Regions from separate parts of the Enterobacter chuandaensis genome, predicted to be linked through region 2. Evidence: predicted binding sites of a transcription regulator. Region 2 holds the regulator's gene; the other holds the start of a gene.
The links. Region 2 encodes CRP, which controls carbon source genes, mostly activating them, when cyclic AMP is high. Its sites were predicted from a motif close to ATGTGANNNNNNTCACAT; they were not measured.

Region 1: a site for CRP is predicted at 2,423-2,440, ahead of deoC (deoxyribose-phosphate aldolase). Genes of this name have one in related genera too.

What each region holds. Positions count from the first base shown of each region.
Region 1 is NZ_CP097173.1:728,817-735,162, forward strand. Features, by position in the region: gene MX657_RS03640 (YjjW family glycine radical enzyme activase) at 1-799, opposite strand, end outside; gene MX657_RS03645 (YjjI family glycine radical enzyme) at 774-2,309, opposite strand; gene deoC (deoxyribose-phosphate aldolase) at 2,571-3,350, shown strand; gene deoA (thymidine phosphorylase) at 3,460-4,782, shown strand; gene deoB (phosphopentomutase) at 4,836-6,059, shown strand; gene deoD (purine-nucleoside phosphorylase) at 6,148-6,346, shown strand, end outside.
Region 2 is NZ_CP097173.1:4,230,193-4,241,895, reverse strand. Features, by position in the region: gene MX657_RS20510 (YccS/YhfK family putative transporter) at 1-797, opposite strand, end outside; gene crp (cAMP-activated global transcriptional regulator CRP) at 855-1,487, opposite strand; gene MX657_RS20500 (OsmC family protein) at 1,799-2,203, shown strand; gene MX657_RS20495 (phosphoribulokinase) at 2,291-3,160, opposite strand; gene MX657_RS20490 (YheU family protein) at 3,191-3,409, opposite strand; gene MX657_RS20485 (hydrolase) at 3,406-4,428, opposite strand; gene MX657_RS20480 (ABC transporter ATP-binding protein) at 4,541-6,445, opposite strand; gene kefG (glutathione-regulated potassium-efflux system ancillary protein KefG) at 6,581-7,135, shown strand; gene kefB (glutathione-regulated potassium-efflux system protein KefB) at 7,136-8,941, shown strand; gene MX657_RS20465 (YheV family putative zinc ribbon protein) at 8,955-9,155, shown strand; gene slyD (peptidylprolyl isomerase) at 9,250-9,840, shown strand; gene MX657_RS20455 (protein SlyX) at 9,892-10,110, opposite strand; gene fkpA (FKBP-type peptidyl-prolyl cis-trans isomerase) at 10,349-11,167, shown strand; gene MX657_RS20445 (helix-turn-helix transcriptional regulator) at 11,334-11,703, shown strand, end outside.

The DNA of each region.
Region 1 (6,346 bases), 1.2 Mb from region 2:
GCTCAATATCCTCCGGCGTGGCGCTGCGCCATGATGCCGCCTCGCCGTAAACTCCGTGAGCATGAAACGCGTTAATACGCACCGGAACATTCCCCAGCCCGTTGATAAACGCGATCAACGGTTTGATATGTTCCAGATAATCACTCAGCTCCGGAATAACCAGCAGGCGGAGCTCCGTCAAACGGTCACGGTCTGCCAGCCAGCGGATGCTCTCTTTAATCTGCGGGTTTTCGCGCCCGGTCAGGAAACGGTGATGTTCATTCCCCCACGCTTTGAGATCCAGCATCGCGCCATCCATTACCGGCAGCAGTTTTTGCCAGCCGGTTTCACTTAGCAGACCGTTGCTGTCGACCAGGCAGGTGAGGTGGCGCAAGGCGGGATCGGCTTTGATCGCGCTGAACAGGGCGATCAAAAACGGCAGTTGGGTTGTGGCTTCGCCGCCGCTCACGGTGATCCCTTCGATAAAGGGGGCGGCTTTTCGGATCTGTGTGAGGATTTCCTCCACGCTCAGGCGGTGCGCCATGGGCGTTGCCTGCTGCTGGCACAGGTGCAGGCAAGTATCGCACTGCTGGCATTCACTCTCCTGCCACCAGACGCGTCCGGCCTGAATGGTCAGCGCGTCGTGCGGGCAGTGGGGCACGCAGTCCCCACAGTCGTTGCAGCGACCGATCGTCCACGGGTTATGGCAGGTTTTACAGCGCAGGTTGCAGCCCTGCAGGAACAGCGCCAGGCGGCTGCCCGGCCCGTCCACGCAGGAAAAAGGAATGACCTGACTAACTAAAGCGCATCTGCTGTTCATGGCTTATCACGCGCGGCTGACGTTCCAGAATGCGCGTATTACGCGCGGCCTCTTCACCCAGCCACGTGGTGTTGGTTCTTGAACCCGCTTCCCGGTATTTCTCCAGATCCGACAAGCGAACCATATAGCCAGTGACGCGGACCAGATCGTTACCCGCCACATTCGCGGTGAACTCACGCATTCCGGCCCTGAATGCCCCCAGGCAAAGCTGAACCACCGCCTGCGGATTGCGTTTTACCGTCTCCTCCAGGGTGAGAATATCGCTGATCCCGGAGTGATAGTGTTTATGGTGCGGCGCTACGGCCAGCAGATGACTGATGGGATCCGGCTCGTCGCCGTAGGGCAGACGCGCGCCCGGCGTGGTGCCCGAGTCGGAGCTGATCCCAGACTGCGCGTGCAGCATCGCGCGTTTTTTCCAGCCGTGTTTTACCGGTGTGTTTTCCACAAACGCCGCCAGCTGCTCGCTGATGCGGTAGCCCAGTGCGTTAGCCCGCTCGTCTTTCCCGTAACGGCCTTCACTGCTCTCCTTTTCACAGAGCGCGTTCACCGCTTCCGCCAGACCGTACATGCCAAACATCGGCACAAACCGATCGGCATCAATCAGCCCCTCTTTCACCAGGAAGCTATTCTCAAAGAAGCCGGATTGCTGATACAGAAAATCACAGCGGGCATTGATGATGGCGATTTGCTGCTGGCAGTAGTGCGGAAGCGTGCGGGTGAAGAAGTCGTCAACCGATGCGCTGTGTTCGGCAATGGCCTTGAGATTAAGGCGCACCAGCGTACTGCCACCGCCCGCCAGCGGCAGAGAGTTGTAACAGCTCACGACGCCATAGCGGCCTTTTGTGAAAATTTTATCATTCACCGGGCCATTAGAAATATGCGGTTTGCTGCATTCGCAGATGTTTTTTGCCACCTCAAGCAGCAAATCGTCCGGGGTGATATCTGGATCGTAGATAAACGTCAGGTTCGGTGCGACCTGCTGCAGTTCTGCATCTGCGCGCAGAATGGCACGGGTGACTGGGCCGTCGGCGGGGCCGATATTGGCGTGCATAAACGCATCGGGCAGCGTTCTGTCGAGATAGCGCCAGAAACGTTTTATTCGGCTATCGATTTCTTCTTGTGTTAGAATTCTAACATACGGCTTCAGTATCGCATCAAGCTGCCCCAGATAGACCGGCATGGATGTGACGGAAGGAACATAGTGATAGAGAATAGTTAACAGCGAGAGGGCGTCATCAAGATCTTTTGCGCCTTCCAGCTCCAGCCATTCCGAACCGTTAGCCAGGAATTTTTCATAATCCGGCAGCACGTAGCGCGGTTTGTAGGGCGCGTGGCCTTCGAACATGTCGCAGATAAACCCCTCGTCCAGCGCGGCGCGGGCCGCCGGAGATAGCGTCGGGTAGGGCAGATAATTTTCCGCTTCCAGCGCCAGAAAATGACGTTTTTGTTCCGGGGTTAACACCGGGCTTGTCACAATGTGCTGGCAACGTTGTTGCAGGGCGTCGGGCATGTTCACTTCCTTGAGGGTCTGCGGATGGTGAGTGAATTGTAGGAAGCCAGCCTGCCGGCGCTTTTGATCCGACAGGGGGTATCGCTGCTTTAGCCAGCAATTCTTGCCCTAAAGTTTGAAGAAGATCTCATTACAGTAATGCAAATTTGTACGAAGTTTTCATTAACTGTGATGAATGTCGAAGTGTGGATGCGGGTGAATGTTAGAATACTCACAGATCCGCAAGGTAAAATTTATACGGCACTGCCGTTGGAGAATGTTATGACCGATTTAACTGCAAGCAGCCTGCGCGCGTTGAAACTGATGGACCTGACCACCCTGAACGATGACGACACCAATGAGAAAGTCATCGCCCTGTGCCATCAGGCGAAAACGCCAGTGGGTAACACCGCCGCCGTCTGTATCTACCCGCGCTTTATCCCGATTGCCCGCAAAACGTTGAAAGAGCAGGGTACGCCGGACGTGCGCATTGCAACCGTCACTAACTTCCCGCACGGCAACGACGATATCGAGATCGCGCTGGCGGAAACCCGTGCGGCCATTGCCTACGGCGCAGACGAAGTTGACGTGGTGTTCCCGTACCGCGCGCTGATCGCGGGCAACGAGCAGGTCGGTTTTGACCTGGTGAAAGCCTGTAAAGACGCGTGTGCGGCGGCAAACGTGCTGCTAAAAGTGATCATCGAAACCGGCGAGCTGAAAGAAGAGGCGCTGATTCGTAAAGCGTCTGAAATCTCCATCAAAGCCGGTGCGGATTTCATCAAAACCTCTACCGGTAAAGTGCCGGTCAACGCTACCCCGGAAAGCGCGCGCATCATGATGGAAGTTATCCGTGATATGGGCGTGTCCAAAACCGTTGGCTTCAAACCTGCTGGCGGCGTGCGTACAGCAGAAGATGCGCAGCAGTTCCTGGCGATTGCCGACAAGCTGTTCGGCGCCGACTGGGCCGATTCCCGCCACTACCGCTTTGGCGCGTCCAGCCTTCTGGCCAGCCTGTTGAAAGCGTTGGGTCACGGCGACGGTAAGAGCGCAAGCAGTTACTGATTGCCAGACAATGCCGGATGACGCTTCGCTTATCCGGCCTACAGGATCGTAGGGCGGGTAAGCGTAGCGCCACCCGCCACAACTCCCCCGATTCCGCATGGAGGTTACCGTGTTTCTCGCACAAGAAATTATTCGTAAAAAACGTGATGGTCATGCATTAAGCGACGAAGAAATTCGCTTTTTCATCAACGGCATTCGTGATAACACCATCTCTGAAGGGCAGATTGCGGCTCTGGCGATGACCATCTTCTTCCACGATATGTCGATGCCTGAGCGCGTGTCGCTGACCATGGCGATGCGAGATTCAGGAACCGTTCTGGACTGGAAAAGCCTCAACCTCAACGGCCCAATCGTTGACAAACACTCCACCGGCGGCGTGGGTGATGTGACTTCACTGATGCTCGGCCCTATGGTGGCAGCCTGCGGCGGTTACATCCCAATGATTTCCGGGCGCGGCCTGGGCCACACCGGTGGTACGCTCGACAAACTGGAAGCCATCCCGGGCTTCGATATCTTCCCGGATGACAACCGCTTCCGCGACATTATTAAAGACGTTGGCGTGGCGATTATCGGCCAGACCAGCTCTCTTGCGCCGGCAGACAAGCGTTTCTACGCGACGCGTGACATTACCGCGACCGTCGATTCCATCCCGCTGATCACCGCGTCGATTCTTGCCAAAAAGCTGGCAGAAGGGCTGGACGCGCTGGTGATGGACGTGAAGGTAGGCAGCGGCGCGTTTATGCCGACCTATGAACTCTCTGAGGCGCTGGCCGAAGCGATCGTTGGCGTCTCCAACGGCGCGGGCGTGCGCACCACCGCGCTGCTGACCGACATGAACCAGGTACTGGCCTCCAGCGCCGGTAACGCCGTTGAAGTCCGCGAAGCCGTGCAGTTCCTCACGGGCGAATACCGTAACCCGCGCCTGTTCGACGTCACCATGGCGCTGTGCGTGGAGATGCTCATCTCCGGCAAGCTCGCCAAAGACGATGCCGACGCCCGCGCGAAGCTGCAGGCGGTACTGGACAACGGCAAAGCGGCGGAGATCTTTGGCCGCATGGTGGCCGCGCAAAAAGGCCCGACCGACTTCGTTGAAAACTACGCGAAATACCTGCCGACCGCGATGCTCAGCAAAGCTGTTTATGCGGATGGCGAAGGTTTTGTCTCGGCAATGGACACCCGCGCGCTCGGCATGGCTGTCGTGTCTATGGGCGGCGGTCGCCGTCAGGCATCGGACACCATTGATTACAGCGTCGGCTTTACCGATATGGCCCGTCTGGGCGACAGCGTTGACGGTCAGCGTCCGCTGGCGGTGATCCACGCCAAAGACGAAGCCAGCTGGCAGGATGCGGCGAAAGCGGTGAAGGCGGCAATATCTCTTGACGATAAAGCACCGGAAACCACACCGACGGTCTATCGTCGTATCACCGAATAGCGGTATACTGATCTGATCGCATTTTTATGAAGCACTAAGTACGGAGAACAATTATGAAACGTGCATTTATTATGGTGCTGGACTCATTCGGCATCGGCGCAACCGAAGATGCAGAACGTTTTGGTGACGTGGGTTCCGATACCATGGGTCACATCGCGGAAGCCTGTGCAAAAGGCGAAGCGGATAACGGTCGTAAAGGCCCTCTGACTCTACCTAACCTGACCCGCCTCGGGCTGGTAAAAGCGCATGAAGGTTCTACCGGTAAAATCGCAGCCGGTATGGACGGCAACGCGGAAGTGGTGGGTGCCTATGCATGGGCGCACGAGCTTTCTTCCGGGAAAGACACCCCGTCTGGTCACTGGGAAATCGCCGGCGTGCCGGTTCTGTTTGACTGGGGTTACTTCTCCGATCACGAGAACAGCTTCCCGCAGGAGCTGCTGGATAAGCTGGTGAAGCGTGCCAACCTGCCGGGCTACCTCGGTAACTGCCACTCTTCCGGTACCGTGATTCTGGATCAGCTCGGCGAAGAGCATATGAAAACCGGCAAGCCGATTTTCTACACCTCCGCTGACTCCGTGTTCCAGATCGCCTGCCACGAAGAGACGTTTGGTCTGGATAAACTCTACGAGCTGTGCGAAATCGCCCGTGAAGAGCTGACCGAAGGCGGCTACAACATTGGCCGCGTGATCGCGCGTCCGTTTATCGGCGACAAAGCGGGTAACTTCCAGCGTACCGGTAACCGTCACGACCTGGCCGTTGAGCCACCGGCACCAACCGTGCTGCAGAAGCTGGTCGACGAGAAAGGCGGCCACGTGGTGTCCGTGGGTAAAATCGCAGATATCTACGCCAACTGCGGTATCACCAAAAAAGTGAAAGCCACCGGTCTGGATGCGCTGTTCGATGCCACCATCAAAGAGATGAAGGAAGCGGGCGACAAGACCATTGTCTTCACCAACTTCGTGGACTTCGACTCCTCCTGGGGCCACCGTCGTGACGTCGCAGGTTATGCTGCCGGTCTGGAACTGTTCGACCGCCGTCTGCCGGAGCTGATGGAACTGGTGGGTGAAGATGACATTCTAATCCTGACCGCGGACCACGGCTGTGACCCAACCTGGACCGGTACCGACCACACCCGTGAGCACATTCCGGTACTGGTGTACGGCCCGAAAGTGAAGCCGGGTTCGCTCGGTCACCGTGAAACCTTCGCGGACATCGGCCAGACCATTGCGAAATACTTTGGCACGTCTGACATGGAATATGGCAAGGCTATGTTCTAAACGGATTGGGTGCGGTCTGATGCCCTCACCCCGGCCCTCTCCCACAGGGAGAGGGTGAAAAGAATAAACAATTTGAAAGGAACTGAAGATGGCAACTCCTCACATTAACGCAGAAATGGGTGATTTCGCTGACGTCGTATTGATGCCGGGCGACCCGCTGCGCGCGAAGCACATTGCAGAAACCTTCCTGGAAGACGTGCGTGAAGTGAACAACGTGCGCGGCATGCTGGGCTTCACCGGTACCTATAAAGGCCGCAAAATCTCCGTCATGGGCCACGGCATGGGTA
Region 2 (11,703 bases):
CGGATCACCGCTTCGGCATGGCTGCGCTCAACCAGCTTTTGCACCTCCTGCGGATGATGCAGGCTTACGGAAATATGCTCCTGCAAATCGAGCCCGACCTGGAAGGTGCGCAGCAGCCGTTTGTATTCGTGATTTTTGTTGGCGGCAAGCATGTGCAGCTGCTGATAGCACTGGCTTATCAGGTCTACCACCTTTTGCTGGCGCGCAAGCAGCGGCGGCAGCGATTTTTCCGGGTCAGTGTGCTGGGTAAGCAGGGTATATTTCGCTTCGCAATAATCGGCCAGTTGGCGGTAGAGCAGGCTCAGGGATTCGCGCAGCGGCTGTTCACGCCACAGCCAGAACCAGAACCAGTTAAACAGCCCGTACCACAGCGTGCCGAGGGCGTAGATCAGCAGCGGCTCCCACACGGGCATATTTCCGGCGAGGCTCAGGGTGAAGATGGCCGCAATGAGTGACGCGGGAAGCAGACGGGCGTGCAGCGAGCTGATTTCGGCGGTGACGCCGAGGGTCATGGCCAGCACGGACAGGATCAGCGGCAGCGGAATGTCGCGGGCCAGTAAAAGCTGGACGGCAAGGCTACAGCCAGCAAACAGGCTGCCACCGATAATCAGGCGTTTGAAAAAGCGTTTATGCGGCGTGTCCAGACCGGCAATGTTGCAGCAGGCGGGGACGAGGGAAAACAGCAGACCCTGCTGAAGATGTCCGAGGATCAGGCCCACGGCCACGGGAAGACACAGCACCAGCGTTTGTCGCAGTGCGTAGTTAACTTCCGGGTGATAGATCAGCCTGCGCCACATGGGGAATAGAGACAAAAACGGCGTGACACCTTACGATGACACGCCGTTTGACCGGGATTAACGGGTTCCGTAAACCACGATGGTTTTACCGTGGGCGGAGATCAGGTTTTGATCTTCCAGCATTTTCAGAATACGGCCCACTGTTTCGCGGGAGCAACCGACGATCTGACCAATTTCCTGACGGGTAATTTTAATTTGCATGCCGTCAGGGTGGGTCATCGCGTCTGGCTGTTTCGCCAGGTTCAGAAGGGTCTGCGCGATGCGGCCGGTCACGTCCAGGAAGGCGAGGTTACCCACTTTCTCTGACGTCACCTGCAGACGGCGCGCCATCTGGGAAGAAAGACGCATCAGGATGTCAGGGTTAACCTGAATCAGCTGACGGAATTTCTTGTAGGAAATTTCAGCCACTTCACATGCTGTCTTTGCACGAACCCAGGCGCTACGTTCCTGGCCTTCTTCAAACAGGCCCAGTTCACCGATAAAATCGCCCTGGTTCAGATAAGAAAGGATCATCTCTTTGCCTTCCTCATCTTTGATCAGCACTGCCACCGAGCCTTTGACGATGTAATACAACGTTTCCGCTTTTTCACCCTGGTGAATCAGCGTGCTCTTCGATGGGTACTTATGAATGTGGCAATGAGACAAGAACCATTCGAGAGTCGGGTCTGTTTGCGGTTTGCCAAGCACCATGCGCTGTTATCCTCTGTTATAAGCTGTCACCAGAGTCATCAGATGCATCCGGACTCTGGGGTTGCAATCGAATTCTTACCCATACCCTGGGAAGTCGGCTGTCGTAACGTTTCGCAGCCAGTAAAGTTTGATGTCCTCTGCATACATGTGTAACGTCAATGTATTACTGTAGCATCCTGAGTGTTTTAGCATAGCTTTCGCCGCGTGTCTCCTGGTGTCTCGCTTCAGCATGATGCAGGTCGCCTTCCATTGCGAGAAATGTAACGTGCGCGTAATCTGTCACCAAAAATGCAACGTTGGAGTTAATGAATATGCAAGCGCGCGTGAAGTGGGTTGAAGGTTTAACGTTCCTGGGCGAGTCCGCATCAGGGCACCAGGTTTTGATGGATGGTAACTCCGGCGATAAAGCCCCTAGCCCAATGGAAATGGTGCTGATGGCGGCAGGCGGATGCAGCGCGATTGACGTGGTGTCGATTCTGCAAAAAGGTCGTCATGACGTGACGGATTGCGAGGTTAAACTCACCTCAGAACGTCGCGAAGAGGCGCCACGCCTGTTCACCCATATTAATCTGCACTTTATCGTCACCGGCAAAGAACTGAAAGACGCGGCGGTTTCACGTGCGGTGGATCTTTCTGCGGAGAAATACTGCTCTGTGGCGTTAATGCTGGAGAAAGCGGTAAAAATCACGCATTCGTATGAAGTGATCGAGGCTTAAAAACAAAGCCCGGTGGCGCTGCGCTTACCGGGCCTACAACTGCACGAACGTAGGCCGGATAAGCGAAGCGCCATCCGGCAACAGATGTTACGCGATCTGCTTCCCTTCCATCAGCCGCTCCACCAGCGGCGTCATGATGAGCTCCATCGCCAGCCCCATTTTCCCGCCCGGTACCACTAACGTATTCATGTGCGAAATAAACGAGCCCTGCAGCATCGCCAGCAGCCAGGGGTAATCAATGCCTTCAAGATTACGGAAATGGATCACCACAAAGCTCTCATCCAGAGACGGGATACTTTTGGCGGCAAACGGGTTGGAGGTGTCCACCGTCGGCACGCGCTGGAAGTTAATGTGGGTGCGGGAGAACTGCGGCGTGAGGTAGTTGATGTAGTCTTCCATGGAACGCACCACCGAGTCCATTACCGCCTCGCGCGAATGGCCGCGCTCGCTCATGTCACGCGTCAGCTTCTGGATCCACTCCAGGTTAACAATTGGGACCACGCCGACCAGCAGATCCACGTGCCGCGCCACGTCGTGCTGAGGCGTAACCACACCACCGTGCAATCCTTCATAAAACAGCACGTCGGTTGGTTCCGGCAGCGGTTGCCAGGGGGTAAAGGTGCCTGGAACCTGGTTCCAGGGTACGGCTTCGTCGTAGGTGTGCAGATACTTGCGGGACTGCCCGGTGCCGCTCTGTCCGTATTCACGGAATGTCTGTTCCAGCAGGCCGAAATCATTGGCTTCCGGGCCGAAGTAGCTGATGTGTTTGCCCAGATCGCGCGCCTTGCGGATCGCCATGTCCATCTCAGGCCGCGTATAGCGGTGAAAGCTGTCGCCTTCGACCTCCGCCGCACGGAGATTCAGCTGGGCGAAAATCTTGCGAAATGCGAGGCTGGTGGTGGTGGTTCCCGCACCACTCGAGCCCGTAACGGCAATAATGGGATGTCTGGCAGACATAGCAACTCCCTGACTGAAAAGGTTGGAAGATCAGCCGTGAAACGCGTTGCGGGGCATGATATTGACCGTCTCATGCAGTTCTGACCACACCAGCACCACGTCGCCGCTTTTCAGCTGGCGTTTTACATCGTTGACCTTTTGCTCAAGCGAACGCTCATGTTCACCATAATCGGTGCCTTCGCGTAATACAAAGCTTTCAATCAGATTATCGAGCGTTTCGGGAGCCAGATCCTGCCAGGGAATGATCATTTTGCACCGTCCAGATAAGGAGTAAGCCAGTCAGGAATTCGCGCCTCCAGCCACATTTTCGGCCTGCGCAGCGTGCCGCCGATGAACCCGACGTGGCCGCCATGCTCGGTCAGCTGGTAGTGAACGTTGTCAGGCAGGAATTCCTGCGCGGGAATAGAGTGATGGTCCATAAACGGGTCATCTTTGGCGTGAATAATCAGCGTCGGCTGCGTGATTTTGCTGAGCAGCGGCATGGCGCTGCACTGACGATAATAGTCGATGGCATCGGCGAAGCCGTGGATTTTCGCGGTGATCAGGTCGTCGAATTCGCGGATGCGGCGCACCTTTTTCAGCTGGCGCAGGCTTACCGGCAGGGTATCCGGGTAGGCCTTCAGCTTGCGCGCCGCGTTGGCTTTCAGAAGGTTGAGCAGATAGCGCTGATAGACGCGGGAAAAGCCTTTTTCCATGTGGTAGCTGCACTGCTCCAGCATAAATGGTGCGGAAACAATGACGGCGGCATTCAGCGGTACGCTGTCGCCCTCTTTAGCCAGCAGGCAGGCCAGCATATTACCACCCAGCGAGTAGCCGACGGCGGCCGTTGGCACAGTGCCGTAATTTTCCCGCAGCCAGTGTAAAAACCAGGTGCCGTCTTCGGTTTCACCCGAATGATAGATGCGTTTCTGACGATTGGGCTCGCCGCTACAGCCGCGAAAATGCATCACCACGCCGAGCCAGCCGCGCGCTTTTGCCGCCTCAATTAACCCATGTGCATACGGGCTGTGCAGGCTGCCTTCTAAACCGTGAAACACCACCAGACGCGGCTTATGACGAGCCTGCTCCGGCGCTTCGCTCCAGGCGAGATCCAGAAAGTCACCGTCGGGCAGATCGAGCCGTTGCCAGTGCGGGGTGAACTGAACCTTACGGCGAATCAGGCGAGGCAGCATGGTTTGCAGGTGGGGGTTAGCCACGCCGCGCATGGGCACGAACTCGGTGCTGTCTTCGGCTGCGATGTCGAAGTCTGATGGAATGATTTGGGTCATAAGCGCGATGCTGATTCTTGTCGGAAATTTACGATACTTTCCGAATTGTACCCCGTTTAGCCTGGATTTCCGAACCAGGGACAAATTCCGTTCGCACAACGGGGTAAATAGGTCACTCCGCCTGCAGCATCGCTTCCAGCTGTTCCTGCGCGTCCAGCCACGCCATTTCGCACTCTTCGAGGCTGGATTTGGTCTTCGCCTGGGTTTGCAGGCAGTCCGTCAGCTCGGCTTTACGGCTCTGATCGTACAGACCGCTATCGCCGAGCTTCTCTTCAACGGTGGCAAGCGTGGCGTTGAGTTTTTCCATCTCTTTTTCAAGACGGGCAATCTCTTTACGCAGCGGCTGCGTCTGGGTGCGCAGCTCGGCTTCACGACGCTTTTGGTCTTTACGCGACTGTGCACTGTTGGCGTTGTCTTTGGCTGACTCTTCCGGCTGGTTTTCCTGCTTTTGTACGTCCGTCAGCCACTGCTGATAGTCTTCCAGATCGCCGTCGAACGGTTCGACTTTACCGCCGTGCACCAGGTAGAGATCGTCCGTGGTGGAGCGGATCAGGTGACGGTCGTGCGACACGACAACCAGCGCGCCTTCGAACTCAATCAGCGCTTCGGTCAGCGCCTGACGCATGTCGAGATCGAGGTGGTTAGTGGGTTCGTCGAGCAGCAGCAGGTTCGGTCGCTGCCAGACGATCAGCGCCAGCACCAGACGGGCCTTTTCGCCGCCGGAGAAACGCTCGGTGTTTTCGGTCACCTTATCGCCCTGGAAGCCGAAGCCGCCGAGATAGTCGCGCAGCTTCTGCTCCATCTCCTGCGGCGCCAGGCGCGCCAGGTGCTGAATCGGGGATTCATCCGCGCGTAAAAATTCCAGCTGGTGCTGGGCGAAGTAGCCCAGCTTGATGCCCTTCGCCAGGCCGATTTCACCGCTTACCGGATTAAGCTCGCCCGCCAGCAGTTTAATCAGCGTCGATTTACCGGCGCCATTACGCCCCAGCAGGCCGATACGTGAACCCGGGACCAGGTTGAGCTTGATGGAGTCGAGAATAATGCGGTCGGCGTAGCCCGCGCTGACCTTTTCCATCTTCAGCAGCGGATTTGGCAGGCTTTCCGGCTCGCGGAAGCTGAAGTGGAACGGGTTATCCACGTGCGCAGGGGCAATCATCTCCATGCGTTCCAGCATCTTGATGCGGCTCTGGGCCTGCTTCGCTTTCGACGCTTTAGCTTTGAAGCGATCCACAAAGCTTTGTAGGTGCGCCACGCGCTGCTGCTGGCTTTCGTACATGGACTGTTGCTGGGCAAGACGCGTCGCGCGCTGGCGCTCGAAGGAGCTGTAGTTGCCGGTGTACTCGAACATCGTTTGCTGTTCGATATGAATGATTTTATCCACCACCGGGTCGAGGAAGTCGCGGTCGTGAGAGATGAGAATCAGAGTGCCCTGATAGCTCTTAAGCCACTTCTCGAGCCAAATAACCGCATCGAGATCGAGGTGGTTAGTCGGTTCATCGAGCAGCAGCAGGTCTGAGCGGCAGATCAGCGCCTGCGCCAGGTTGAGACGCATACGCCAGCCGCCGGAGAAGTCGCTGACCGGGCGTTCAAGCTGTTCATTGCTGAAGCCCAGGCCGTGCAGCAGGCTGGAGGCGCGGGAGCGAATGGTCCAGGCGTCGATGGCGTCCAGCTTGCCGTGAACGGTGGCGATGGCGTGACCATCGTTGCGCTCGTTCGCGGCATTGAGTTCCGCTTCGAGCTTACGGTATTCGCGATCGCCGTCGATAACATAGTCGAGCGCCGGTTCGCTCAGGGCTGGCGTCTCCTGGTTTACCCACGCGAGCTGCCAGTTCCCCGGGAAGGTAAAGTTACCGCCGTCAGCGCTAATCTCGTTTTTCAGCAGCGCCAGCAGGGTGGATTTACCGCAGCCGTTTTTGCCGACCAGCCCCACTTTCTGGCCCGGGTTGATGGTAGCAGTGGCGTTATCCAGCAGGACGCGCACGCCGCGACGAATTTGTAACGAGGAGAAAACAATCATAGAAGCGCCGTATGTTCCGACTATGTTAATTTGTCATTATGATAATGTAAGGTGTGGGCCATTTTCCGCACCGGGCCGCCATGGTAGCCCAAAACAACGACGATACACAAAAACAGAAACAAGACCGGGAGGGGAATGATGTCTCAGACAGCAAAAGTGCTGCTGCTGTATGCCCATCCGGAATCTCAGGACTCGGTGGCGAACCGGGTGCTGCTTAAGCCGGCCACACAGCTCAGTAACGTAACGGTGCACGATCTCTACGCGCACTATCCTGATTTCTTTATTGATATTCCTTACGAGCAGGAACTGCTGCGTCAGCATGACGTGATCGTGTTCCAGCATCCGCTTTATACCTACAGTTGTCCGGCGCTGCTCAAAGAGTGGCTGGACCGTGTGCTGAGCCGGGGCTTCTCCAGCGGGGTGGGGGGCAACCAGCTGGCGGGAAAGTACTGGCGTAGCGTCATCACCACCGGCGAGCCTGAAAGTGCGTACCGTCATGACGGGCTGAACCGTTATCCGATGAGCGACATTCTGCGGCCTTTCGAACTAACGGCGGCAATGTGCCGTATGCACTGGATGAGCCCAATTATCGTTTACTGGGCACGGCGTCAGGATCCGAAAGCGCTGGCGAGCCACGCCAGAGCCTACGGTGAATGGCTGGCGTCACCCATTCCGGCTGGAGGTCGTTAAATGGAAGGATCGAATTTGCTCCTCGCCGGGGTGCTGTTTTTATTTGCGGCCGTCGTCGCGGTGCCGCTTGCTGCACGGATTGGTATCGGTGCGGTGTTGGGTTATCTGCTGGCGGGGATCGCGATTGGCCCCTGGGGACTGGGATTCATCAGTGATGTAGATGAGATTCTCCATTTCTCCGAGCTGGGCGTGGTATTCCTGATGTTTATCATCGGCCTGGAGCTGAACCCCTCCAAATTGTGGCAGCTTCGACGCTCTATCTTTGGTGTAGGGGCGGCTCAGGTGCTGTTTAGCGCCGCGATTCTGGCTGGCCTGTTAATGCTGACCAACTTTTCCTGGCAGGCGGCTGTGATTGGCGGGATAGGCCTTGCGATGTCGTCGACGGCGATGGCGCTTCAACTGATGCGCGACAAGGGGATGAACCGCAACGAAGCCGGACAGCTCGGCTTTTCGGTGCTGCTGTTCCAGGATTTAGCGGTGATCCCGGCGCTGGCGCTGGTGCCGCTGCTGGCGGGGTCCGGGGACGATCACTTCGACTGGGCAAAAATCTCCATGAAGGTGCTGGCCTTCGCCGGCATGCTGATTGGCGGACGTTTCCTGTTACGTCCGGTGTTCCGCTTTATTGCCGCTTCGGGCGTGCGCGAGGTGTTTACCGCCGCGACGCTGCTGCTGGTGCTCGGCTCGGCGCTGTTTATGGACGCGCTGGGGCTGTCGATGGCGCTGGGCACCTTTATTGCCGGGGTGCTGCTGGCGGAGAGTGAATACCGGCACGAGCTGGAAATTGCCATCGATCCCTTCAAAGGTCTGCTGTTAGGCCTGTTCTTTATTTCGGTAGGAATGGCGCTCAATCTTGGCGTGCTCTATACCCATCTGCTGTGGGTTGTGGTGAGTGTTGCGATCCTGGTGGCGGTGAAAACCCTGGTGCTGTACGTCATGGCGCGTATTTACGGGCTGCGCAGTTCAGAACGCATGCAGTTTGCCAGCGTGTTAAGCCAGGGGGGCGAGTTCGCGTTTGTGCTGTTCTCCACCGCCTCCTCCCAGAAGCTGTTTAAAGATGACCAGATGGCGCTGCTGCTGGTGACGGTCACGCTGTCTATGATGACCACGCCGCTGCTGATGAAGCTGGTGGATAAACTGCTGTCGCGCCGCCTGAACTCGGCTGACGGTGAAGATGAAGCGCCGTGGGTGGAAGACGATAAGCCGCAGGTGATTGTGGTGGGCTTTGGCCGTTTCGGACAGGTTATCGGCCGCCTGTTGATGGCGAACAAAATGCGCATTACGGTGCTGGAGCGCGATATTAGCGCGGTCAATCTGATGCGCAAATATGGCTATAAGGTTTACTACGGCGACGCGACCCAGCTTGAGCTTCTGCGCTCGGCCGGGGCGGAAGCCGCGGAGTCTATCGTCATCACCTGCAACGATCCGGAAGATACGATGAAGCTGGTGGAGCTGTGTCAGCAGCACTTCCCGCACCTGCATATTCTGGCGCGTGCCCGGGGACGTGTTGAAGCTCACGAACTGTTGCAGGCAGGTGTGAAACACTTCTCCCGTGAGACGTTCTCCAGTGCGCTGGAACTGGGCCGTAAGGCACTGATCTCGCTCGGCATGCATCCGCATCAGGCGCAGCGCGCCCAGATGCATTTCCGCCGGCTGGATATGCGAATGCTGCGCGAGCTGATGCCGGTACATAGCGATACGGCGCAAATCTCCCGCGTGCGGGAAGCGCGGCGCGAGCTGGAGGAGATCTTCCAGCGAGAGATGCAACAGGAACGACGCCAGCTCGATGGCTGGGATGAATTTGAATAAAGGGTAACGAAAGATGGCTGTACGTAAACGTTTTATCGCGGGTGCAAAGTGCCCGTCCTGCCAGGCGCAAGATACGCTGGCGATGTGGCGGGAAAATAATATTGATATAGTTGAGTGTGTTAAGTGCGGTCACCAGATGCGTGAGGCCGATAAAGAGGCCCGCGATCACGTTCGCAAAGAAGAGCAAGTTATCGGCATTTTTCATCCGGACTAGCGATATGCCCTGAGTTTTTTTAAGCTAAAGGGTACACGGGTGCAGATTTCCGCTACAATCTGCGCCAGCAATTTTCCCACGCTCAGGAGATATCATGAAAGTAGCAAAAGACCTGGTGGTCAGCCTGGCCTATCAGGTACGTACAGAAGACGGTGTGTTGGTTGATGAGTCTCCGGTGAGTGCGCCGCTGGACTACCTGCATGGTCACGGTTCCCTGATTTCCGGCCTGGAAACTGCGCTGGAAGGTCATGAAGTTGGCGATAAATTTGACGTTGCTGTAGGCGCGAACGACGCTTACGGTCAGTATGACGACAACCTGGTTCAGCGCGTTCCTAAAGACGTGTTCATGGGCGTTGACGAACTGCAGGTTGGCATGCGCTTCCTGGCTGAAACTGACCAGGGTCCAGTTCCTGTTGAAATCACTGAAGTTGAAGACGACCACGTTGTGGTTGACGGCAACCACATGCTGGCTGGCCAGAACCTGAAATTCAACGTAGAAGTTGTTGCGATCCGTGAAGCGACCGAAGAAGAGCTGGCTCATGGCCACGTTCACGGTGCGCACGGTCACGACCATGACCATGATCACGGCCACGACGGCTGCTGCGGTGGTCACGGCCACGACCATGGTCATGACCATGGCCACGGTAAAGGTGGTTGCGGCAACGGCGGCTGCGGTTGCCACTAATTCCTTCAAGCGGAAAATAAAAAAGCGGGATTATCCCGCTTTTTTTACGCCTCAATAATGAGGTGGTGGCGTCTCTTCCGACTGTGAGGCAATGTTTGACGGCTGCGTAGCCTTCAGCTTTTCCGTCAGCAGGCGCATATGATCCCGCAGTTTCGCCATTTCAAGTTCGTGCGCGGTCACGGTCTGGTTAAGCTCTTCGATGGTGATGTCCTGAAAAGCCAGGCGGCTTTCCAGCTCAGCCATTCTCGCTTCTATCGTTGTGTCCTTCATCATTCACCTCGTTTATATCTGATACGCCATATTGGCCCAGCGGCGGCGCAGTTTAACTGAGTTTATCCTTAAGTGCAGTCTCTATCCCGTTGGCAAGAAACTTATTTAAACAAAAATAGTCTGAAAAGTGGCGAGAATTGGAAGTGTCTGTCTGTAGATTTCTTCCGCAACGTTTTATAGTACGTCACTCATTTACGTTTAATGCTGGGGTGAGAGACCCCAGGCCCTGGAGATATGGATGAAATCACTGTTTAAAGTAACGCTGCTGGCGACGACGATGGCTGTTGCGCTGAACGCGCCGCTGTCATTCGCTGCTGATACTGCTGCGAAGCCTGCTGCCACTGCAGACAGCAAAGCGGCGTTCAAAAATGACGACCAGAAATCCGCCTACGCACTGGGCGCATCTCTGGGCCGTTACATGGAAAACTCTCTGAAAGAACAAGAGAAACTGGGCATCAAACTGGATAAAGCCCAGCTGATCGCCGGTGTTCAGGACGCCTTTGCTGATAAGAGCAAACTGTCTGACCAGGAAATCGAACAGACTCTGCAGGCGTTCGAAGCGCGCGTGAAGGGTGCCGCGCAGACCAAGATGGAAGCGGACGCTAAAGACAACGAAGCGAAAGGCAAAGCCTACCGCGATACCTTTGCTAAAGAGAAGGGTGTGAAAACTTCCTCTACTGGCCTGGTGTACAAAGTTGAGAAAGAAGGTACCGGTGACGCACCTAAAGACAGCGACACTGTTGTAGTAAATTACAAAGGTACGCTGATCGACGGTAAAGAGTTCGACAACTCTTACACCCGTGGTGAGCCTCTTTCCTTCCGTCTGGACGGTGTGATCCCGGGCTGGACCGAAGGCCTGAAGAACATCAAAAAAGGCGGTAAGATCAAGCTGGTCATCCCACCGGATCTGGCTTACGGCAAAACCGGCGTTCCGGGTATTCCTGCTAACTCTACGCTGGTCTTTGACGTAGAACTGCTGGATATCAAACCAGCACCTAAAGCGGATGCCAAGGCAGACGCTCCGGCTGACGATAAAGCCGCTGCTGCTAAGAAGTAATGCTGAAAAAAAACCGCCGCCCTTGAGGCGGCGGTTTTTTATTGTGGGGCAGATATAATTAACACTGGAAAGCGTTATACACGCTGTATTAATTTAGTTGTCCGTGTAGATAATGAGCCTGCCCTGAAAACCTAACGACAGGCTCCTGAAAAGGAGTGTTTTTTTCATGTCCAGGTCGCTTTTAACCAACGAAACCAGTGAACTTGATTTGCTGGATCAACGTCCTTTTGACCAGACCGACTTCGATATTCTTAAATCCTATGAAGCGGTAGTGGACGGGTTAGCGATGCTCATTGGTTCCCACTGCGAAATCGTATTGCACTCCCTGCAAGATCTGAAATGTTCTGCCATCCGCATTGCTAATGGTGAGCATACTGGCCGAAAAATTGGTTCGCCAATTACCGACCTTGCATTGCGTATGTTGCATGACATGACCGGCGCGGACAGCAGCGTCTCCAAATGTTATTTCACCCGCGCCAAAAGCGGCGTGCTGATGAAATCAGAAACTATCGCGATTCGAAACCGCGAGCATCGTG